4 regions of the Streptomyces sp. NPDC043685 genome follow, and region 1 is predicted to be linked to each of the others. Evidence: riboswitches for the same ligand, from Rfam matches in the RefSeq annotation. Region 1 holds a riboswitch; each other region holds the start of a gene.
What was found. Region 1 has a riboswitch for cyclic di-AMP ahead of AC0665_RS34685 (transglycosylase family protein). Riboswitches for the same ligand answer to the same signal wherever they lie in the genome.
Positions count from the first base shown of each region.

Region 2: another riboswitch for cyclic di-AMP. It lies ahead of AC0665_RS00850 (transglycosylase SLT domain-containing protein); the one in region 1 lies ahead of AC0665_RS34685 (transglycosylase family protein).
Region 3: another riboswitch for cyclic di-AMP. It lies ahead of AC0665_RS20715 (M23 family metallopeptidase); the one in region 1 lies ahead of AC0665_RS34685 (transglycosylase family protein).
Region 4: another riboswitch for cyclic di-AMP. It lies ahead of AC0665_RS16940 (M23 family metallopeptidase); the one in region 1 lies ahead of AC0665_RS34685 (transglycosylase family protein).

Region 1 covers NZ_JBWKCH010000013.1:148,636-154,200, forward strand. Annotated here, with positions in the region: gene AC0665_RS34675 (cytochrome P450 family protein) at 14-1,312, shown strand; gene AC0665_RS34680 (transglycosylase family protein) at 1,433-2,404, shown strand; cyclic di-AMP (ydaO/yuaA leader) riboswitch at 2,633-2,799, shown strand; gene AC0665_RS34685 (transglycosylase family protein) at 2,804-3,502, shown strand; gene eno (phosphopyruvate hydratase) at 3,766-5,046, shown strand; gene AC0665_RS34695 (FtsB family cell division protein) at 5,149-5,565, shown strand, end outside.
Region 2 covers NZ_JBWKCH010000001.1:174,328-179,892, forward strand. Annotated here, with positions in the region: gene AC0665_RS00835 (glycosyltransferase family 2 protein) at 1-376, opposite strand, end outside; gene AC0665_RS00840 (GNAT family N-acetyltransferase) at 397-1,482, opposite strand; gene AC0665_RS00845 (HAD family hydrolase) at 1,654-2,502, shown strand; gene AC0665_RS00850 (transglycosylase SLT domain-containing protein) at 2,466-3,245, opposite strand; cyclic di-AMP (ydaO/yuaA leader) riboswitch at 3,249-3,426, opposite strand; gene AC0665_RS00855 (polyprenyl synthetase family protein) at 3,930-4,940, shown strand; gene AC0665_RS00860 (LolA family protein) at 5,172-5,565, shown strand, end outside.
Region 3 covers NZ_JBWKCH010000006.1:113,636-119,200, reverse strand. Annotated here, with positions in the region: gene AC0665_RS20720 (GntR family transcriptional regulator) at 1-442, opposite strand, end outside; gene AC0665_RS20715 (M23 family metallopeptidase) at 631-1,419, opposite strand; cyclic di-AMP (ydaO/yuaA leader) riboswitch at 1,432-1,596, opposite strand; gene AC0665_RS20710 (M16 family metallopeptidase) at 1,787-3,175, opposite strand; gene AC0665_RS20705 (M16 family metallopeptidase) at 3,172-4,533, opposite strand; gene AC0665_RS20700 (DNA gyrase/topoisomerase IV subunit A) at 4,752-5,565, shown strand, end outside.
Region 4 covers NZ_JBWKCH010000004.1:732,013-737,577, reverse strand. Annotated here, with positions in the region: gene AC0665_RS16950 (PrsW family intramembrane metalloprotease) at 1-906, shown strand, start outside; gene AC0665_RS16945 (aldo/keto reductase) at 903-1,847, opposite strand; gene AC0665_RS16940 (M23 family metallopeptidase) at 1,988-3,016, opposite strand; cyclic di-AMP (ydaO/yuaA leader) riboswitch at 3,028-3,184, opposite strand; tRNA gene AC0665_RS16935 (tRNA-Met) at 3,483-3,556, opposite strand; gene AC0665_RS16930 (alginate lyase family protein) at 3,611-4,843, opposite strand; gene AC0665_RS16925 (dihydrofolate reductase family protein) at 4,940-5,565, opposite strand, start outside.

The sequences.
Region 1 (5,565 bases):
ATACGGTCGACGCGTGACCGACCAGCCCTCGCCCAGCACACCCGCGACCGCTCCCGAGCTCTTCACCTGGGAGTTCGCGAGCGACCCCTACCCCGCCTACGCCTGGCTCCGCACGCACAGCCCCGTCCACAGGACGCGGCTCCCCAGCGGGGTGGAGGCATGGCTGGTCACGCGGTACGCCGACGCCAAGCAGACGCTCGCCGACAACCGGCTCTCCAAGAACCCGGCGCACCACGACGAACCGGCGCACGCCAAGGGCAAGACCGGGATCCCCGGCGAGCGCAAGGCGGAGCTGATGACGCATCTGCTGAACATCGACCCGCCGGATCACACCCGGCTGCGCCGGCTGGTGTCCAAGGCGTTCACGCCTCGCCGCGTCGCCGAGTTCGCGCCACGGGTGCAGGAGCTCACCGACACCCTCATCGACGGGTTCGCGCACAAGGGCTCCGCCGACCTCATCCACGACTTCGCCTTCCCGCTGCCCATCTACGCCATCTGCGACCTGCTCGGCGTCCCCCGCGAGGACCAGGACGACTTCCGCGACTGGGCGGGCATGATGATCCGTCACCAGGGCGGTCCGCGGGGCGGCGTGGCGCGCTCGGTGAAGAAGATGCGCGGTTACCTCGCCGACCTCATCCACCGCAAGCGGGAGGCGCTGCCCGCCGAGCCCACCCCGGGCGAGGACCTCATCTCCGGCCTCATCCGCGCCTCGGACCACGGTGAGCACCTCACCGAGAACGAGGTGGCGGCCATGGCCTTCATCCTGCTGTTCGCCGGTTTCGAGACCACGGTGAACCTGATCGGCAACGGCACCTACGCCCTGCTCACCCACCCCGGGGAACGCGCCCGCCTCCAGGCGTCCCTCGCCGCCGGGGAGACGGGCCTGCTGGAGACCGGCGTCGAGGAACTGCTGCGCTACGACGGCCCGGTCGAGCTCGCCACCTGGCGCTTCGCCACGCAGCCCCTCACGCTCGGCGGGCAGCGCGTCGAGGCCGGCGATCCCGTCCTGGTCGTCCTGGCCGCCGCGGACCGGGACCCGGAGCGGTTCGCCGACCCGGACGCCCTGGACCTCGCCCGCCGCGACAACCAGCACCTCGGGTACGGCCACGGCATCCACTACTGCCTCGGCGCCCCGCTCGCCCGCCTGGAGGGCCAGACCGCGCTCGCCACCCTCCTCACCCGCCTCCCGGACCTGCGGCTGGCGGCGGATCCGGCCGAGCTGCGGTGGCGCGGCGGGCTCATCATGCGGGGGCTGCGCACGCTGCCGGTGGAGTTCGCACCGGCCGGACGTGACGAAACATCAGAGCTGTGATCTTCACGTGATCTGCGCGGCATGAACTTGTGACAAGTGATCGTCTGCCGATACGTTCACCCATCAACGCGGCCCGGGATTCCGGCCGCCGGTCACTGCTGTCTCGCGAAAGGTCTCCGTATGCTCTCCGGGAACGGTCGGCACCGCCGCCCCCGTCAGGCTCCGGCTCTCCTCGTGGCGGCCGGAGTGACCGGCTCCGCCATCGCGATCCCTCTCCTCGGGGCCTCCGGTGCCAGCGCGGCCGACGGCACGACCTGGGACCGGGTCGCGGACTGCGAGACCGGCGGCGCGTGGAGCCAGAACAGCGGTAACGGCTATTACGGCGGCCTGCAGTTGTCCCAGGAGGACTGGGAGAAGTACGGCGGTCTCGACTACGCCGCGAGTGCCGACCTGGCCAGTCGCTCCCAGCAGATATCCGTGGCCGAGAGAGTCCTCGCCGACCAGGGGGTCGGCGCGTGGCGCACCTGCGGACTGCTCTCGGGCCTCGAACAGGGCAAGGGGTCGGACACGTCCGGCTCGTCCGAGACGTCCGGTGAGGTGGACTCACCCGGTCTGCTCGACGGCCCTGACGCGTCCCCTTCTCCGGAGGCCTCTTCGAGCCCGTCGTCGTCGCCCGACGCACGGTCGACCGAGAAGGATGAAACCAGCAAGTCCGACAAGTCGTCCGATTCCACCTCGCAGGAGCGGGGCGAGAAGCAGGAGCGGGACGAGAAGTCCGGCAGCTCCGGCTCCGGTGAGGGCGGCGAGTCCGCCAACTCGCGTCAGCGCGGCGAGTCCTCGGCCCCGGCGGACGCCGGCTCCGGCCGTCACCGCGGCCCCGGCGCCGAGGAGGACTCCGCGTCCGCGAGCGGCCGTGAGGGCGCGTCCTCGGGCCGTCACGCCTCGCGCGGCGGTGACGCCTCCCGTGACGCTTCCCAGGGCGCCTACATCGTCGGCGTCGGCGACAGCCTCTGGTCCATCGCCGACTCCCTTGACGTCGACGGCGGATGGCACTCCCTCTACGACGACAACGAGCAGACGGTCGGTACCGACCCGAACCTCATCCTCCCCGGTCAGAAGCTCACCACAGGGGTCGAAGCGGACGAGGGGTAGCCGTCCGGGCAGTGCGGAAACGGCGGTCGAAGTCACCCCTAAACCGGGTGAGTTCACGTCATGTTTCGCGCCGAATGTCCCGTATAAGGCCGGTGAGAGATAGATCTCAGAAGCCCTGATCGTCTTTGAAATTCGGCGGATCGCGTGTCTACGGTCGTGATCGCTCGTCACCACGAGCCCCGGCTGCCGCAACGCCGAATCCTGCCAGCGGCCGCACGGGAACAGTCGTCGCGTCAAGCGCCGTAGGCAGGAGCGGGGGACCCAAGGTAGGTGCCCGACCGGCCGGTTGTGCCGGAAGGGCTTGGGGTGAAGCCGTGTCCCGTGAGGGACGCGGCCGGGCAACTCAACCGGCCCGAACCCGACAGCTCACCTCGCAGGCGTCGGTGAGGGGATCTCTCCATGCTGTTTTCCGCCAAGGGCAAGCACCGTCGTCCGTCCAAGGCCACCCGCGCCGCCGCGCTCGCCGGTGTCACCGGTGTCGCCATCGCCGCCCCGCTGATGGCGGCCGGCAACGCCTCCGCCGCCACCGCCTCCGAGTGGGACGCCGTCGCCCAGTGCGAGTCCGGCGGCAACTGGTCCATCAACACCGGCAACGGCTACTACGGCGGTCTGCAGTTCTCCGCCTCCACCTGGGCCGCGTACGGCGGCACGCAGTACGCCTCGACCGCCGACCAGGCCAGCAAGGACCAGCAGATCCAGGTCGCCGAGAAGGTCCTGGCGAGCCAGGGCAAGGGCGCCTGGCCGGTCTGCGGCAAGGGCCTGTCGGGTGCCGGCTACACCGGCGGCGGCTCGTCGAGCGACTCCGGCAGCTCCACGCAGCAGCAGAGCCAGCAGAGCACCGAGACCCGCAAGACCGAGCAGCAGCCGGCCTCCCGCTCCGAGGACCGCCCGGCCGCCAAGAAGACCGTCACCACCCCGACCGGCAAGAAGGTCAAGAAGGGCGACGGCGAGTACAAGGTCGTCGAGGGCGACACCCTCAGCTCCATCGCCGCGGACAAGAAGGTCAAGGGCGGCTGGGAGAAGCTCTTCGAGCTGAACAAGGACATCGTCGAGGACGCCAACCTCATCTACCCGGGCCAGCAGCTGCACCTGAAGTAAGCAGCGGCCCCTCCCGGCCCCCCGGGGCCCACGGACTCCCCGCCCCGGTGCGCCATCCCCCGTGCGCACCGGGGCGGGGTTTTTTCGGCAACCGGCTTTGTTCCGTTCGGAAACAATTTACTCTCGGTTCTGTCCATGGGGTGGGCGACCCGGTGGCCGATCGCCCGGAGCCGGTTAGGCTCATGTCGCGAGCCACCACGGCCCGCACCCCGCCGGGTCCACGCGACCCGCGTCACCGCGTCACATTCAAGAAGGAGATGCTCGTGCCGTCCATCGACGTCGTCGTAGCCCGGGAAATCCTGGACTCCCGAGGCAACCCCACGGTCGAGGTCGAGGTCGGCCTCGACGACGGCAGCACCGGTCGTGCCGCCGTCCCGTCCGGCGCCTCCACGGGCGCCTTCGAGGCCATCGAGCTCCGCGACGGCGACTCGAACCGCTACCTCGGCAAGGGTGTGGAGAAGGCCGTCCTCGCGGTCATCGAGCAGATCGGCCCGGAGCTGGTCGGCTACGACGCCACCGAGCAGCGCCTGATCGACCAGGCGATGTTCGACCTGGACGCCACCGACAACAAGGGCTCCCTCGGCGCCAACGCCATCCTCGGCGTCTCCCTCGCCGTCGCCCACGCCGCCTCCGAGGCCAGCGACCTGCCGCTGTTCCGCTACCTGGGCGGCCCCAACGCGCACCTGCTGCCGGTGCCGATGATGAACATCCTGAACGGCGGCTCGCACGCCGACTCCAACGTAGACATCCAGGAGTTCATGATCGCCCCCATCGGCGCGGAGTCCTTCTCCGAGGCCCTGCGCTGGGGCGCCGAGGTCTACCACACGCTGAAGAAGGTCCTGAAGTCCAAGGGCCTGGCCACCGGCCTCGGCGACGAGGGCGGCTTCGCCCCGAACCTCGGCTCCAACCGCGAGGCCCTCGACCTCATCCTCGAGGCGATCAAGGAAGCCGGCTACACCCCCGGCGAGCAGATCGCCCTCGCCCTCGACGTCGCCGCCTCCGAGTTCTACAAGGACGGCGTCTACACCTTCGAGGGCAAGGAGCGCTCGGCGGCCGAGATGACCGAGTACTACGCGGAGCTCGTCGACGCGTACCCGCTCGTGTCCATCGAGGACCCGCTGTTCGAGGACGACTGGGAGGGCTGGAAGACCATCACCGACAAGCTCGGTGACAAGGTCCAGCTCGTCGGCGACGACCTGTTCGTGACCAACCCCGAGCGCCTGGCCCGCGGCATCGAGGAGGGCGCGGCCAACGCGCTCCTGGTCAAGGTCAACCAGATCGGCTCGCTGACCGAGACGCTGGACGCCGTCGAGCTGGCCCAGCGCAACGGCTTCAAGTGCATGATGTCCCACCGCTCCGGCGAGACCGAGGACGTCACCATCGCCGACCTGGCCGTCGCCACCAACTGCGGCCAGATCAAGACCGGCGCCCCGGCCCGCTCCGAGCGCGTCGCCAAGTACAACCAGCTGCTGCGCATCGAGGAGATCCTCGACGACGCGGCGGTCTACGCCGGCCGCAGCGCCTTCCCGCGCTTCAAGGGCTGACCCGGCTCGTAAGTAGCAGCGTCGTACGTACGTCCCCGTACTCGGTCCCGTACCGTGTCCGGGGACGTACGCGCGTATGACGGTGGAGCGGGAGGCGGACAGATGGCCGTGAAGGACCGGGACCGGTTCTCCACCGCGACCAGGATCCGGTTGCTCGGCGAGCAGACCGCGGCCCGGGTCTACCGCTCCCAGACCAAGCGCCAGGCCCGGCGCTCGCGGCTGACCGGCCGGGCCGCGCTGCTCGCCCTGGTGATGTGCTCGCTGATCGTGGCCCTGGCCTACCCGATGCGGGAGTACGTCTCGCAGCGCGCCGAGATCGACGACCTGCAACGCGAACAGCGGCAGGCCCGCGAGCGCGTCGAACGGCTGCGCGACCTGAAGGCGCGCTGGCAGGACGACGCGTACGCCGAGCAGCAGATCCGGCAGCGGTTGCACTACGTCATGCCGGGGGAGACGGGTTTCATCGTCGTCGACCCGCACGCGGCGAAGCAGTCGCGCACCGACCTGGGGGCGGCCGAC
Region 2 (5,565 bases), on a different contig from region 1:
ACCGCGGATGGTCCTGCGCCAGCAGCGAGTCCAGCGCCCGGGCCAGCTGCCCGGCCCGCTCCCGGGTCGCGACGACGACCGTGGTGAACGGTGGCTCGCCGGGTTCGCCGAAGACGGCGGGCCCGCACTCCGCTCGCGCCCGCCCCGCCAGCACGGCCTTCGGATCCGCCCCCTGCGGCACCCGCCCGAGCAGGGTGCCCACCGGCCGACCGGACCTCCTGACCAGCACGAACACCTCCCCGTGTGTCACGGGCGGACTGCCCGGGCCGGGTCTGAGCACCGCCTCGTCGCCGTCGAGGTCCAGCTCGGCGACCTGGACCGCCCCGATGTCGAGGAACCGCCGTATCTCCTCCTGCGCACGCGCCGAACGGGCCATGCGCCCACCCCCCTTGTGTGTCAGGTACGGCGCAGCCGAGCCACGCCCTTCAGCGTCCGCGCGGCCAGCGCCGCGAGCCGCGGCCTGCCGCGGACGAAGCTGTGCGCGCGGCGCGCCGGCTCGCGGCCCAGCCAGTACAGCGCCGCGCCCGCCCCCGGCCGCGTCACCGCACCCTCGTAAACGGGCAGTTCGCCCGTCTTGAGCGCGTCCTTGTACTCGGCCGCGCCCCGCCCCAGGTCGAGCATGCCCACCCCCTCGGCAGCCGCCGCCTCGGCCATGCGCAGATGCAGCACCAGCCCCGGCGAGAACTTCGCGAACTCCGGGTCGTAGGCCGGGAACCAGCAGGCCAGCACCGAGGCCGAACGCAGCCCGAAGTGCGCGGCGACCGGCCGCTCACCCGCGTACAGCACGGACAGCGTGCCGCTGCACTCCGGCGCCCGGGTCCGGGCCAGCTGCCCGACGAGCCGGGTGATCCACTCCTGGGCGAACCGGTCGCGGCGGCCGGTCCTGCGGTACTGCGCCGACTTCCACTCCATCAGCGTGCGCAGGGCGGCCGGGTCGCGTTCGTCGAAGACGAACCGCAGCTCACCGGCCTGCCGGCCCAGCCTGCGCTCCTTGGCCAGGGTGGTCTTCAGGAACTTCGGCGACTGCGCGCGCAGCACCGACTCGTAGGCCTCGTAGCCCTTCTCCACGTCGATGACGTAGGTGGCGTACTCCTCGGCCGCGTACCGGACGAACAGCCGCTGCTCGGCCTCCAGATTGTCGAAGGCGAAGCTCGACACCGAGCAGGCCCTCAGCAGTTCACCCGTCTCCAGGTCCAGGCCCGGCCGCAGGATCGCGCCCTGGGCGTCCGAGACGCCGAACCCGATCGCCCGGCCCTGCCCCAACGGGCCCCGCTCATGGGGCAGGAAGCCGGCCGGCTCCAGCCCCTCGTACACCACGGCGACCCGGGCCCCCGGCCTGACCCGGCCGACGGCTTCGGTGAACTCCGGTTCCATGAAGGGGTTGCGCGGTGCCCCGGAGGCCGCGCGCAGCGCACGCCAGCGCTCCTTCTCCCCTTCACCGAGCTCCCCGGCCCCCGCCACGCGAATGCGCCCACTGCTCAACCTGACCCCCCGATCAAGTCCCCCCTGGACACATGGAAGGTACCGCTCTATGCGGCCTCTCGGGTAGGTAGCGGAGCATGTTGTTGCCAACCGGTGCAGAGGCCTTCAACCGGGCAATCGGCGTCCCCTGTGCGATGAAACGAAGGGCCGCGTTGTCCGTATTCTCTGATCATGGCCGCACCCCTCGCATATTCACTCATCGCCACCGATCTGGACGGGACGTTGCTGCGCGGCGACGACACCCTCTCCGAACGGTCCCTCGCCGTGCTCGCGCGGGTGGCGGACGCCGGTGCCCAGCACCTCGTGGTGACGGGCCGGCCGGCGCCGAGAGTGCGGCCGCTGCTGGACGACCTCGGCTGCACGGGGCTCGCGGTCTGCGGGCAGGGCGCGCAGGTGTACGACGCCGGCGCGGACCGGCTGCTGTGGTCCATCACGCTGGACCGGGAGCTGGCCGAGACCGCCCTCGGCAAGATCGAGGCCGAGGTGGGGCAGGTGTACGCGGCGGTCGACCAGGACGGGGTCGACGGGCTCACGCTGATCGAGCCGGGCTATCTCATGCCGCACCCGACCCTGCCCGCGGTGCGGGTCGAACGGCGTGACGACCTGTGGGGCGAGCCCATCAGCAAGGTGCTGCTGCGCCATCCGCACCTGTCGGACGACGCGTTGGCGGCGACGGCCCGCTCGGTGGTGGGTTCGCTGGCGACGGTGACGATGTCGGGGCCCGGCACGGTGGAGCTCCAGCCGTGCGGGATCACCAAGGCGACGGGCCTGGCGCTGGCGGCCGAGCATCTGGGGCTGCGTCCGGCGGACACCATCGCCTTCGGCGACATGCCCAACGACATCCCGATGTTCGACTGGGCCGGCCACGGCGTCGCGATGGCGAACGCCCATCCCGAACTCAAGGCCGTGGCCGACGAGGTCACCCTGTCGAACGAGGACGACGGCATCGCCGTCGTCCTCGAGCGACTGCTGGGCGGGGCGGCTCAGTACGGTCCGTTGACGTTGTCGATCGAGCCGTAGCGGTCGGCCGCGTAGTTGCAGGCCGCGGTGATGTTGGCGACCGGGTCGAACGGGTCGAAGGAGGTGCCGTCCACGTGGTAGGCGGCGAACGTCGGGTCGATGACCTGGAGCAGGCCCTTGGACGGGGTGCCCGCCGCGGCGTTCGAGTCCCAGTTGTTGATCGCCAGCGGGTTGCCGGACGACTCGCGCATGATGTTGCGGTAGATGCCGTCGTAGGACCCGGGGATGCCCTTCTGCGCCATGATGTCCAGCGCCTCGCGGATCCAGCCGTCCAGGTTGTTCGCGTAGGTCTTGGCCGACGCCTGGGTGGCCTGGGCGACGCCCGTGGCGGGCTTCGCGGCCGGCTTGGCGGGGGCGGACGACGGGGTGGCCGTCTTCTTCGCGGCCTTCGCCTTGGTGGTCTTCACCGTCAGCTTCAGACCCGGGTGGATCAGCTTCGGGTTGTCGCCGACGGCGGCGCGGTTGTCCTTGTAGAGCCGCTTCCAGCCGCCCCGGACGTCGTACTTGTCCGCGATGCGGGCCAGCGAGTCGCCCTTGACCACGGTGTACGTGAGCGACGTGGCGGGCTGGGCCGCGCGGGGCGCGGACTGTGCGGCGACGGGGGCGCTCTGGGGCTCGGCGGCGCTCGCCTGGGCGGCGCCGAGGAGCGGGAGGGTGAGTGCGGCTCCTCCGGTGCCGACGGCGATGAAGCCGCGGGTCAGCGGGTTGGTTCTGGGGCGACGGTGCTTGCCTCGTCCGGCCATGACGATGTTCCTCTCCGGCGCCTGCGAGGTGAGCTGTCGGGTTCGGGCCGGGAGGTGCCCGGCCGCGTACGGCGCTGTGTGCCGTACGCGGCTTCACCCCGAGCCGTGCCGCTGTGCGGTCCGGCGACTTACCTGGGTCCCCCGCTCCTGCCCTGCGTGAGTGAGTCGGTTCCAGTGGGGAGTCCGGGCGGCGGCAGGATGAGGCGTCCGCCGGACAGGGCGGGAACGTATGCGAGAGCACATGTCCGGAACAAGCGCCTCAGTCACATATCACGTAGTTGACCTTGGTCGGAGGCATTTGGGCCGCTTGATCCTTTGCGGCAGCCAAGGGCTCAACTTGCTTTCCGGAAAAGGGGGTACGGGGCGAGGTGGGAGGAGGGCGGAAAAGCGGAGGCAGTGATTCAACTCACTGATCACGAGTCCGTGGGGCATTTTCCACCAACGGGAATTTGCTTACCCAAAGCGGCAAATGGTGCATAGTTCACCACCCTTGGGTAAGTCGATAAATATCTGTTCTTATAGGTTGATCGAAAACATTGCGGTCGTGATCGGATACCGCCCGGCCTGTAACCCTGGGCGCTGGCGGTGATCGAAACGTGACCGGATACGCTGACTCGAGTGAGGGCAGCGACCTATCGACAAACCGCGTAATCACCGGCAGACACAGCAGACAGGAGACCCCTCGTGACCGACGTCGGGCCGTTCGGGCTGAGCGTGCGGGACCAGGCTCTGGAAGCCGATGTCCAGGCCGGACTGACGGCTGTCGAGGAAGGCTTGCTCGAGGCCACCAAGAGTGAGGTGCCCTTCATCACGGAGGCCGCCCAGCATCTGGTGCGCGCCGGCGGCAAGCGGTTCCGTCCGCTGCTCGTGATGCTGTCCGCCCAGTTCGGCGACCGGCACGCCCCCGGGATCGTGCCCTCGGCCGTCGTCGTGGAGCTGACCCACCTCGCCACGCTGTACCACGACGACGTCATGGACGAGGCCGCCGTGCGCCGCGGCGTCGCGAGCGCGAACACCCGCTGGGGCAACTCCGTCGCCGTCCTCACCGGCGACTTCCTCTTCGCCCGCGCCTCGCACATCCTGGCCGACCTCGGCCCGGAGGCCGTGCGGGTGCAGGCCGAGGCGTTCGAGCGCCTGGTGACCGGCCAGATCCTGGAGACCGCCGGACCGCAGGACGGCCGCGACCCCGTCGAGCACTACCTGGACGTGCTGGGCGGCAAGACCGGCTCGCTGGTCGCCGTCTCGTGCCGGTTCGGCGCGATGATGTCCGGCGCCGACGAGACGGTCGTGCACGTGCTGACCCAGTACGGCGAGCGCCTCGGCGTCGCCTTCCAGCTCGCGGACGACGTCCTGGACATCGCCTCCGACTCCCACGAGTCCGGCAAGACCCCCGGCACCGACCTGCGCGAGGGCATCCCCACCCTGCCGGTGCTGCGGCTGCGCGAGCGGGCCGCCCGGCTCGGGCTCGCCGAGGACGTCGCCCTGTGCGAGCTGCTGGACTCCGACCTCACCGACGACGCGCGGCACGCGGAGGCCCTGCGCCTGCTGCGCGCCCACCCGGCGCTGGAGCAGGCCCGGCGGGACACCGTCCGCTACGCCCAGGACGCCCGCGCGGCGCTGGCCCCCCTGCGGGACTGCGCCGCGAAGACGGCGCTCCTGGAGCTGTGCGACGCCGTGGTGCACCGGGCCGGCTGACACCTCCTCCCCGTACGACCCCTACGGGTCGGGGGAGAAGCCCGGCCTCCGTGTCATACCCCAGCAGTACACGGAGTTGAGCCCGGGGTCTGACGTATCTCCCTGGCCGATTTGGTCAGATGGTGACCACGGAAAGCACCACTCCTCACCTGTTCGGGTGAGAATGGCGGCTCAGGGACGAGTGCGTGCACGACACGGACAGCCGCCGCCGACCACGGAGGTAGGGCACACATGGCACCGTACGCATCCGACGACAGCACGACCGCCGGGGAGGCCGACGAGCAGCGCTCCGGGCGGCGCACCGCCGCGCGGTACATCGTCCCGGTCACGGTGATCGGGGTGGCCGCCGCGACGATCGGCCTGGTCCCCGCGCTCGCCGACTCCGGTGACCCCGACCTTCCGAAGATCACCGCCCAGCAGCTCATAGAGAAGATCGCCGCGTCCGACGTCGAGCAGCTGTCCGGCACCGTCAAGATCAGCACCGACCTCGGTCTGCCGAACCTCGGCGGCCTGGAGTCCGGTCTGCTGTCCGGTGCCGCGGGCGGTGGTGACGGCTCCTCGGCCGACCCGACGGCCAAGCTCACCGAACTGGCCTCCGGCACGCACACCCTGCGCGTCGCCGCCG
Region 3 (5,565 bases), on a different contig from region 1:
TGAGCATCGAGGTCAGCGCGGGACTGCCGGAGGCCTGGGCGAGCGTCTCGTGGAACCAGCCGTCCAAGGAGCGCAGATCGTCGCTGTTGCCCCGGCGGGCCCGCTCCTGGCCCAGCCGGACCAGGCCGCGCAGGACCTTCAGATGCCCCTCGGTGCGGCGCTGGGCGGCCCGTGCGGCGCCGAGCGGCTCCAGCAGCAGCCGCATCTCCAGCAGGTCGGCGGCCTCCTGCTCGGTGGGTTCGGCCACGCACGCGCCCGCGTGCCGCCGGGTCACCACGAAGCCCTCGGCCTCCAGGGTGCGCAGCGCCTCCCGCACGGGGACCCGCGAGACGCCGTAGCGGCGCGCGAGGAGTTCTTCGGTGAGCCGGCTGCCGCGCGCGTGGACACCGGCGACGATGTCGTCCCGGATGGCCGTGCACACCGAGTGCGCGGGAATACGCATGACCGACCTCCGCTTAATCCCCGTGAAACGCCGGCGAGCGGCGCGTGTTCCGTGACTCTATTGCAATGAGCGGGAATTTCCGACGGCAAGCGGGAATCCATGAATATTTTTTGGACAGTCCGCCGGCGTGAACGCCGAAAGCCCCGGCTCGGGGAGCCGGGGCTTCGGGGAGTGCGATGAGGTGCCGGTCAGACGTTCACGCCGTGCGAGCGCAGGTAGGCGACCGGGTCGATGTCCGAGCCGTACTCGGGGCTCGTGCGGGCCTCGAAGTGCAGGTGCGGACCGGTGACGTTGCCGGTCGCGCCGGACAGGCCGATCTGCTGGCCCGGGGTGACCTGCTGGCCGACCGAGACGCCGATCGAGGACAGGTGGCCGTACTGCGTGTACGTCCCGTCGTGCATCTTGATCACGATCTGGTTGCCGTAGGAGCCGCCCCAGCCGGCCTCGACGACGGTGCCCGCGCCGACCGCGTGGACGGAGGTGCCGGTGGCGGCGTGGAAGTCGACGCCGGTGTGGCTGCCGGAGGACCACAGGCCGCTGCTCGCCTTGTAGCCGGTGGAGACGTACGAGCCGGAGATCGGGGCCACGAAGGCGTTGAGGCGCTTGCGCTCGGCCTCGCGGGCGGCGCGCTCCTTGGCCTCACGGGCCTTCTCGGCGGCTTCCTTGGCCTCCTGGGCGGCCTCGGCGGCACGCTTGCGGGCGGCCTCCTCGGCCTTCTGCTTGGCGGCGGCCTCCTCGGCGGCCTGCTGCTGCGCGATGGCCTGGGCGTCGATCTGCTGGGCCACGGTGTCGCCCATGGTGACGACCGGGGTGAGCCCCGTCTGCTCGGCGGTGGGCTCGGCGGCGAAGGCCGCGGGGGCCGCCACGGTGCCAATCACGCCGGTGGTGGCGAGGGCCGCGACGCCCGCCGCGCGGGCGGTGCCGCGCTGGATCCTGCTGGGACGACGGTGCTTGCCGGTGGCGCGAGTGAACGCCATGAAGTGGCTGGTCCTTTCCTTCCCTCTCGCCTACCGGGTTAGCTGACGGGTTCGGAGCAGGAAGGTCTCCTACGGACTCCCTCGCCACTGGCGCGGGCGTCCGATTCACCCCAGGGACTGCGATGGGTCCCCGGCTCCCCTGGCTCGCGCCGTACGGGGACTCGGCGATGACTGTCCGGTGCCGCGGGTGCGGCGCACTGCCTGACGAACAGCCCGGATGACGCTAAGCGGCGTCACTTTCAATTCCCAAATGAATCCCGGCTTTTGTAGCGCATCCCACAGGGCAGACAGGCAACCTCCGTATCAATTCGGGCATAAAGGGGCCCTGGCGCCTTCGAAGACGGCCAGGGCCCCTGAGCGTGTGCCGCTACTCGGCGGCGACGACGGTGACTTCGCCGATGCCGAGGGCCTCGACGGGTGCCTTGATCTGCGCCGCGTCACCGACGAGAACGGTCACCAGACGGTCCACCGGGAAGGCGCTCACGGCCGCCGCGGTGGCCTCCACGGTGCCGGTGGCCGCGAGCTGCCGGTACAGGGTGGCCTGGTAGTCGTCGGGCAGGTGCTGCTCGACCTGGTCGGCCAGCGTGCTCGCGACGGCCGCCGCCGTCTCGTACTTCAGCGGCGCCACGCCCACCAGGTTCTGCACGGCGACGTCCCGCTCGGCGTCGGTCAGCCCCTCGGCGGCGAGGGTGCGCAGCACCGTCCAGAGGTCCTCCAGGGCGGGGCCGGTGTTGGGCGTGTCCACGGAACCGCTGATGGCGAGCATCGCGGCACCGGTGCCGTCCGGCGCGGACCTGAGGACCTGGCCGAACGCCCGCACGCCGTAGGTGTAGCCCTTCTCCTCGCGCAGGACGCGGTCCAGGCGGGAGGTGAGGGTGCCGCCGAGGCAGTACGTGCCGAGCACCTGCGCAGGCCACACGCGGTCGTGCCGGTCCGGGCCGATACGGCCGATCAGCAACTGCGTCTGGACGGCGCCCGGGCGGTCCACGATGACGACCCGGCCGGTGTCGTCGGCGGTCACCGGCGGCACCGGGCGCGGCTCGGCCGAGGAGCCCGTCCAGGCGCCCAGGGTCTCCCCGAGCAGGGCGTCGAGGTCGATGCCGGTCAGGTCGCCGACGACCACCACGGTGGCCGTGGCGGGGCGGACGTGCTTCTCGTAGAAGCCGCGCACGGCCGCGGAGTCGATCGATGCGACCGTCTCCTCGGTGCCCTGCCGGGGCCGCGACATGCGCGAGCCCGCCGGGAACAGCTCCCTGGAGAGCTCCTTGGCGGCGCGCCGTGAGGGGTTGGCCAGCTCGTGCGGGATCTCGTCGAGGCGGTTGCGGACCAGCCGCTCGACCTCGCTGTCGGCGAACGCGGGCGCCCTCAGGGCGTCGGCGATCAGGTTCAGTCCCTTGGCGAGCCGGGAGGCGGGCACCTCCAGGCTGAGCCGGACGCCCGGGTGGTCGGCGTGGGCGTCGAGGGTGGCTCCGGCGCGCTCCAGCTCGGCGGCGAACTCCTCGGCGGAGTGCTTGTCGGTGCCCTCGGAGAAGGCCCGGGCCATGATCGTGGCCACACCGTCGAGGCCGGCCGGCTCGGCTTCCAGGGGGGCGTCCAGCAGCACCTCCACCGCGACGACCTGCTGGCCGGGGCGGTGGCAGCGCAGCACCGTCAGGCCGTTGCCGAGCGTGCCGCGCTCGGGGGCCGGGAAGGCCCAGGGGCGGGCCTCGCCCGCCTGCGGCCGGGGGTGGAAGTCCATCGTGGCGAGCTCGGTCACTTGGCCGCCTCCTCGTTCTCGTCGCCGGCCGCGGCTGCGGTCTCGTCGGTCTCGTCGGCGACGGGCTCGTAGACGAGCACCGCGCGGTTGTCGGGGCGCAGGCGGGCCTTGGCGGCCTCCTGGACCTCCTCCGCCGTGATCTCCAGGACGCGGTTGACCGCCGTCAGGGCGAGCTGCGGGTCGCCGAACAGCACGGCGTACCGGCACAGTTCGTCGGCGCGGCCCGCGACCGTGCCGAGGCGGTCCAGCCACTCGCGCTCCAACTGGGCCTGGGCGCGCTCCATCTCCTCGGCCGTGGGACCCTCCTCGGCGAACCGGGCGAGCTCCTCGTCGATGGCGCTCTCGATGACCGGGACCTCCACGTCACCGGACGTCTTCACGTCCAGCCACCCCAGGGAGGGCGCCCCGGCGAGCCGCAGCAGGCCGAATCCGGCCGCCACGGCCGTACGGTCGCGCCGCACCAGGCGGTTGTAGAGGCGGGAGGACTCGCCGCCGCCGAGGACGGTGAGGGCCAGGTCGGCCGCGTCGCATTCGCGCGTGCCGTCGTGGGGCAGCCGGTAGGCGGCCATCAGCGCACGCGCGGGGACGTCCTCCTCGACGACCTCGCGCAGCTGCTCGCCGATGATCTCCGGCAGCGAGCCGTCGCGCGGGGCGGGCTTGCCGTCGTGACCGGGGATGGAGCCGAAGTACTTCTCGACCCAGGCCAGCGTCTGCTCGGGGTCGATGTCGCCGACCACGGACAGCACGGCGTTGTTCGGCGCGTAGTACGTGCGGAAGAACGCGCGCGCGTCCTCCAGCGTCGCCGCGTCCAGGTCGGCCATCGAGCCGATCGGGGTGTGGTGGTAGGGGTGGCCCTCCGGGTAGGCGAGGGCGGTCAGCTTCTCGAAGGCCGTGCCGTAGGGGACGTTGTCGTAGCGCTGGCGGCGCTCGTTCTTGACGACGTCCCGCTGGTTCTCCATCGACTCGTCGTCGAGCGCGGTCAGCAGGGAGCCCATCCGGTCGGCCTCCAGCCAGAGGGCGAGCTCCAGCTGGTGGGCGGGCATGGTCTCGAAGTAGTTGGTCCGCTCGAAGCTGGTCGTGCCGTTCAGCGAACCGCCCGCGCCCTGGACCAGCTCGAAGTGGCCGTTGCCCTTGACCTGGGCGGATCCCTGGAACATCAAGTGCTCGAAAAGGTGAGCCAGGCCGGTACGCCCCTTGACTTCGTGGCGTGAGCCGACGTCGTACCAGAGGCACACCGCCGCGACCGGGGTCAGGTGGTCCTCGGAGAGCACCACGCGCAGGCCGTTGGCCAGGCGGTGCTCGGTCGCTGTCAGGCCTCCGGAGCCTGCCTGGGCTGTGGCCGTGTGACCCATGGGCATGTACGTCCCTTCGCTCGCTGAGCGGTTGTTCAGACCGCGGATTCCTGCCGGTCCTGCCACTGTATGCAAGCGCGCGAAGCCCTGGTGAAGTTCCCGGGGGCGACCTCGGTCCGCGTGCGGAGGCGCCGCTTGCCCCGGGCCCTGGTCCCGCTTGTCAGTGCGGCGGTCCACAATGGTCCGCGTCAGATCTGGATCGCAGCAGCAAGGAGCCGGCAGCGATGGCCCGCCGCAGCACGAAGACCCCGCCGCCCGACGACTCGTACGAGGAGCGGATCCTCGACATCGACGTCGTCGACGAGATGCAGGGCTCCTTCCTCGAGTACGCGTACTCGGTCATCTACTCCCGCGCCCTGCCGGACGCCCGCGACGGCCTCAAGCCGGTGCACCGGCGCATCGTCTACCAGATGAACGAGATGGGCCTGCGCCCCGAGCGCGGATACGTCAAGTGCGCCCGCGTCGTCGGCGAGGTGATGGGCAAGCTGCACCCGCACGGCGACGCGTCGATCTACGACGCCCTCGTGCGCATGGCCCAGCCCTTCTCGATGCGGGTCCCCCTGGTCGACGGCCACGGCAACTTCGGCTCGCTGGGCAACGACGACCCGCCGGCCGCCATGCGGTACACCGAGTGCCGGATGGCCGAGGCGACGAGCCTGATGACGGAGTCGATCGACGAGGACACCGTCGACTTCAACCCCAACTACGACGGCCAGGAGCAGGAACCGGTGGCCCTGCCCGCCGCCTTCCCGAACCTCCTGGTCAACGGTGCCTCGGGCATCGCGGTCGGCATGGCCACGAACATGCCGCCGCACAACCTGCGCGAGGTCATCGCAGCCGCCCGCCATCTGATCAGGTACCCGAACGCGGATCTCGACGCCCTGATGAAGCACGTCCCGGGCCCCGACCTGCCCACGGGCGGCCGCATCGTCGGCCTGACCGGCATCCGGGACGCCTACGAGTCCGGCCGGGGCACGTTCAAGATCCGGGCGACGGTGTCGGTGGAGCCCGTGACGGCCCGCCGCAAGGGCCTCGTCG
Region 4 (5,565 bases), on a different contig from region 1:
GAGGAGTCGGCCAAGGCGGCCGCCGTCCTGCTGGTCTTCCTCTTCCGGCGCCGCGACTTCACCGGCATCGTCGACGGGGTCGTCATCGCCGGTGTGACCGCCACCGGCTTCGCGTTCACGGAGAACATCCTCTACCTGGGCACGGCCTTCGGCACCGACCAGCTCACCGGTGGTACCGGCATCGCCTCCGTCACGGCGGCGACCTTCTTCGTGCGCATCATCATGTCGCCGTTCGCGCACCCGCTCTTCACGGTCCTCACCGGCATCGGCTTCGGCATCTGCGCGCTCTCGGCGGACCGCCGGCCGCGACGCCGCGTGATCTTCCCGGTGTGCGGCCTGCTGCTCGCGATGGGCATGCACGCGATGTGGAACGGCTCGTCGGCGTTCGGCGAGTACGGGTTCTTCGCCGTGTACGCGGCGTTCATGGTGCCCATCTTCGGGCTGCTGACATGGCTGGTGATCTGGACGCGGCAGCGGGAGCTGAAGACCGTCCGGGCGGAGCTGCCCGCCTACGCGGTGGCCGGGTGGCTGACGCCGGCCGAGCCGTACGCGCTCGGCTCGATGCGGGCCCGGCGGATCGCCCGCCAGTACGCCCGCCGCCACGCGGGCAAGGCGGCGGCCCGGGAGGTGGCGCGGTACGAGGCGTACGCCACGTCGCTGGCGTTCCTGCGGCACCGGGCCCGGCGGGGCCGCGCCGGGGCCGGCTTCGCCGTACGGGAGCAGGAGCTGCTCGGCGAGCTGTGGCGGCGCCGGGAGGCGGCCCGTCCCGCGCTGGACCACGCGGCACGGGTCACGGCCCCTCCGGTCCCGGTGGCGGCGCCGCCCTGGCCCGTGCAGGGCGTGTACGGGTACGGGTACGGCTACCGGCCGGCGCCGTACCCGGCGTACAACCCCTACCGTTCCTAGGCCGAGGCCTCCGTGAGGCGGGCGACCTCGGCGTCCGTGAGCGTCAGCTCGCCGACGCCCACCAGGGCGGGCAGCTGCTCCACCGTCCGCGCGGAGGCGATCGGCGCCGCCACGGTCGGCTGCGCGGCGAGCCAGGCCAGGGCCACCGTCGCCACGGGCACGTCGTGCGCCCCGGCGACCTCGTCGAGGGCGTCGAGCACCCGCCGCCCCCGCTCGGTCTCCAGATGCTTGGCGGCACCGCCCGCCCGGGCGCTCTCGACCGTCGTACCGGGCCGGTACTTGCCGGTGAGGAAGCCGGACGCGAGCGCGTAGTACGGAACGGCCGCGAGGCCGGACCCCTCGGCCAGGTCCTGGAGCGCACCCTCGTAGGTGTCGCGGGAGACCAGGTTGTACTGGGGCTGGAGGGCCACGTACCGGGCGAGTCCTTGGCGGTCGGAGAACTCCAGGGACGCCCGCAGCCGCTCGGCGGAGATGTTGGAGGCGGCGATGTGCCGCACCTTCCCGGCCTTCACGAGTTCGTCGAGCGCGCCGATGATCTCCTCGACGGGCACGTCGGGCCGGTCGAAGTGCGTGTAGTAGAGGTCGATGTAGTCGGTGCCGAGGCGGCGCAGGGAGGCGTCGGCCGCGGCCTTGATGTTGGCGGCGGACAGGCCCTGGAAGTCGGGGTGCTGGCTGACCTTCGTGGCGACGATCACGTCGGAGCGGTTCCCGCGTGCCGCGAGCCACCGGCCGAGGATGGTCTCGGATTCCCCGCCCCGGTTGCCCTCGGCCCACGCCGAGTAGACGTCGGCGGTGTCGACGAAGTTGCCGCCGGCGGCGGTGTAGGCGTCGAGGACGGCGAACGACCGGTCCTGGTCGGCGGTCCAGCCGAAGACGTTGCCGCCGAGGGCGAGGGGGAAGACCTCGAGGTCGGAAGAGCCGAGCTTGCGCAGAGAAGTCATGCTCCGTGTCAACGCCCGTACAGGAATGCCTGATTCCACAACGGACGCAAAGTTCCCGTAAACACCCGGCGGAAAACCGGCGGCCCTGACGTCGGGGGGTCGTCGTCAGGGCCGCCGGTGCTTCCACGGGTGTGGACCGCTCAGGGGGTGAGTCCCTTGCCCCGCAGCCACGCCATGGGGTCGATGCCGCTCGCGGATCCGGCGGAGTGGACCTCCAGGTGGAGGTGCGCGCCGGTGACGTTGCCGGTGGCGCCCACGCGGCCGATGACGTCGCCGGTGCTGACCTTCTGGCCGACGCTGACGCCGATGGAGGACTGGTGCGCGTACCAGATCTCGGTGCCGTCATCGAGGGTGAGGACGGTCTTGTAGCCGTAGGAGCCGTTCCAGCCGGCCTCCGTGATGGTGCCGCTGTGCACGGCCTTGATCGGCGTGCCCGTGGGCGCGGCGAAGTCCAGGCCCGTGTGGTAGCCGGAGGACCAGTAGGCGCCTGCCTGGCCGAAGCTGGAGGTGATGGTGTAGGAGGAGGTCGGCAGCGTGTACTGCTTGGCGAGGGCGGCGAGCCGCTCGGCCTCGGCCTTCTTCCTGGCCTCTTCCTCCGCCTTCTTCTTGGCTTCGGCGGCCTTGGCCTTGGCTTCCTTCTCCGCCTTGGCGACGGCTTGCGCCGCTGCCTTCTCGGCGGCGGCCGCGGCGTCCTGCGCGGCCTTGGTCTCGATCTGCTCCTGCTGGTGCTCGACCTGCGCCATGATCCGGGCGCGCAGCGCCTCGCCTGCGCCGGAGGTGTTCTCCTCGGGGTCCGCCGTGGCGGTGCCGAGGCTGCTGAGCGGGGTGGCGGAACCCTCAGGGGTGTCGTCGTCCGAGATGAGGGAACCCACCGAGGGCAGGTCCGGCACGGAGATGGACACCGGGGGCTTGCCGGTCTGGGCACTGGCCATGCCGCCGGCACCCACGGCGGCTATGACACCGACGCCCAGGACGGTGGAGCTGCGGGCGAGACCTCCGCCGCGCTGCTTGGTGACGCGGTGCCGGCCACGGACGGGACGGATGGACTCCTCGGTGGGGTTCCACTCCTGGAACGGGCCCTCGTCGGTGCGCTGACCGCCGTAGCCGAAGGTGTCGGTGTCGCGCTTCTGCGCGAACGGGGCTGCGGGGGCAGGCCGGTTGGACGCCACGTGGGCGTGCTCCTTTCCTTCCTTCTCGCCTACCGGGTTAGCTGACGGGTTCGGAGCAGGAAGGTCTCCTACGCGCGTATACCCACCGTGCTTCCACGGTGGTATCCGCCCGATTCACCCCAAGTGGTGGTTCCCCGGTTCCCTTTCGGGATTCGGCGCGTGCGCACGGAGCCGCCTTCTGTGACGGCTGGGACGACCGCGCTGCGTTATCGAACGTTAATAGACGCACGAGGGGTATTCCAGCGATTCCACTTGATCATTAACCTTTTTCGCGCGGACTTACCTGCCATGACCGGCTTAAATCGGGCGAGTTGACCACCTCACAAGTAACTTACGGGTTTTGACGGTGTGTCAGTTGTGATGCGGAACGGGGTGGTTCGCTCACCGAGCGTGAGGGTCGTCGCGAGATCTCGAGGAAAAACACCGAGGGCCGGAACCCTTTCGGATTCCGGCCCTCGGCCTTCAGTAGCGGGGACAGGATTTGAACCTGCGACCTCTGGGTTATGAGCCCAGCGAGCTACCGAGCTGCTCCACCCCGCGTCGTTGTGATTCCAGTGTACGCCATCCGCGGGACAGCTCGTGCACACCCGTCGCTCAGCCGTCCGGGGCGCCCGCGTGGGTGAGGGTCTCCCAGGCGGTGAACAGGTCGTCGGTGCCGGCGGGCCGGGCCCGGACGGCCAGTTCGTGCGCGGCGGGGACGGACCGGCCGCGCCGTTCCTCCAGATGGTGCAGGGCGACCTCCAGATGGGGTCCGAGGCCCCGCTCGACCCGGCCGCCGCACAGCCACTCGGGTGCGCGCCCGCCCTGTTCGTGGCGGGCGTGCAGGGCGAGCGCGGTCGCCAGCCGGTCCTCGATCTCGCCGTAGAGGTCGACGCCCTGGTGCCAGGCCGTCTCGGCGATGTGGGCGGTGGCGGCGAGCGAGGCGCCCACGTGCCGGAAGCTGTGGCAGGTCTCCTGGGAGACGCCGTCCCGGTACGTGGTCTGGCCGAACCAGTACGAGGCCATCCGCTGCGGGCCGTCCACGCCGGAGCCGGGCACGGTGAGCGGCACGGGGCCGTCCTTCTCCAGGTAGAGGTAGGCGGGCACGCGCTCCCGGAAACGCTCCAGGGCGTGGCCGAAGACCCGGTGGTCGCCGAGGAAGACCGCCACGGAGATCACGGCGTCGATCGCCACCAGGTCCCAGGATCCGGTGAAGTCCGGGTCGGAGGCGACGACTTGGGGGAGGTGGGCGGTGCGCAGCATGTCCTCGAAGCCGCGCACCCGCGCGGCCGGCCAGCCCCCGCCGGGTGTGTGCCGCACGATCTCGGCGGCCCGCGCCCACACCGACCCGGTCCAGCCGGCCTGCAGCGCGGCCTTCTCCCCGGTGTGCCGGCGCAGCGTGGCCGCCCAGGCGTCCATGAGCTGCCTGGCCTTCTCCGCGTGCCGCCGCTCGCCGGTGGCGGCGAAGAGCAGGGCCTGCGCGTAGGCGGCCAGGGCGTCCTCGCGCTCCGCGGCGCAGCCGCGGCCCTGAAGGTCGCCGGCCGGGCAGACGACCGTCTCGTGCGGCCGGGCCCGGTGCCGGTACGAGCCGTACGGGCTGTCGCGCAGGGCGAGGTACGCCGCTCGCCAGGGCTGCCGCCCGGCGGTGACGTGCTCGCGCAGGGCGTCCAGCTGGGCCCGGTCGACGAGGACGCCGGGGTGGGTGAACGCGGCGCCGGAGGGCAGGACCGGGCCCATGGCGCGGGTGCCCGGGCCGTCGGGCCGGCAGGAGGGGACGAGCAGGGCGAGCGCGGTGAGCAGCGGCAGCAGGAGCAGTGCCGCCGTCCTTCGTCTGCGCGCTGACCCCATGGCCGCCGCCTCCGCGCTCGTCGTCCGGGTCCCTGGAGGCAGCGTGGCCCGGACGGCGGTGCGGACGCAGGATCTGTTGGGCCGATCGGCTCGCCCTCAGCCCAACAGGTGGCGGTTCGGGGCCTTGGCCCGCTCCTCGTGCTCCGGGAGGACGACGACCTCCGCCCCCGCGGCCGCGAGGAGACCGCTGCCGTCGGCGTCCGTCACGAAGGTGTCCGGCTCGCGCCAGGCGGTGACGACCCGCCGCACGCCCGCGTCGAGGATCAGCCGGGCGCAGGGCGCCGGGCGGGAGGCGCGGCGGGCGCAGGGTTCCAGGCTGCTGTACACCGTCGCGCCGGGCAGGCGCGGGTCGTCCGCGTCGAGCTTGGCGAGGGCCGCCTCCTCGGCGTGCACGACCGGGTCGCCGGCCTCGCGGGAGTGGCCGCGGGCCAGTTCCGTGCCGTCGGCGGCGACCACGACCGCGCCCACGCTGAACGCGGTGTCCGACGGCGGGCAGTGCCCGGCCAGATCGCAGGCGAGGGCCAGCCAGTGGTGATCGGCGGCGGTGGGCAGGGCGCCGGTGCCCGGGGCGGTCGGTTCGTAGCGCATCAGGACGACGTCCTCGATCCGCCGCGTCTCCAGCAGCCGGAGCCGGCCGCCCTGGTAGCCGCCCGGGCCGAAGAGGCGGGGCGCCCGGGGGTCGCCCACGAAGAGCGGGGCGAGGACCAGCTGGAGTTCGTCGG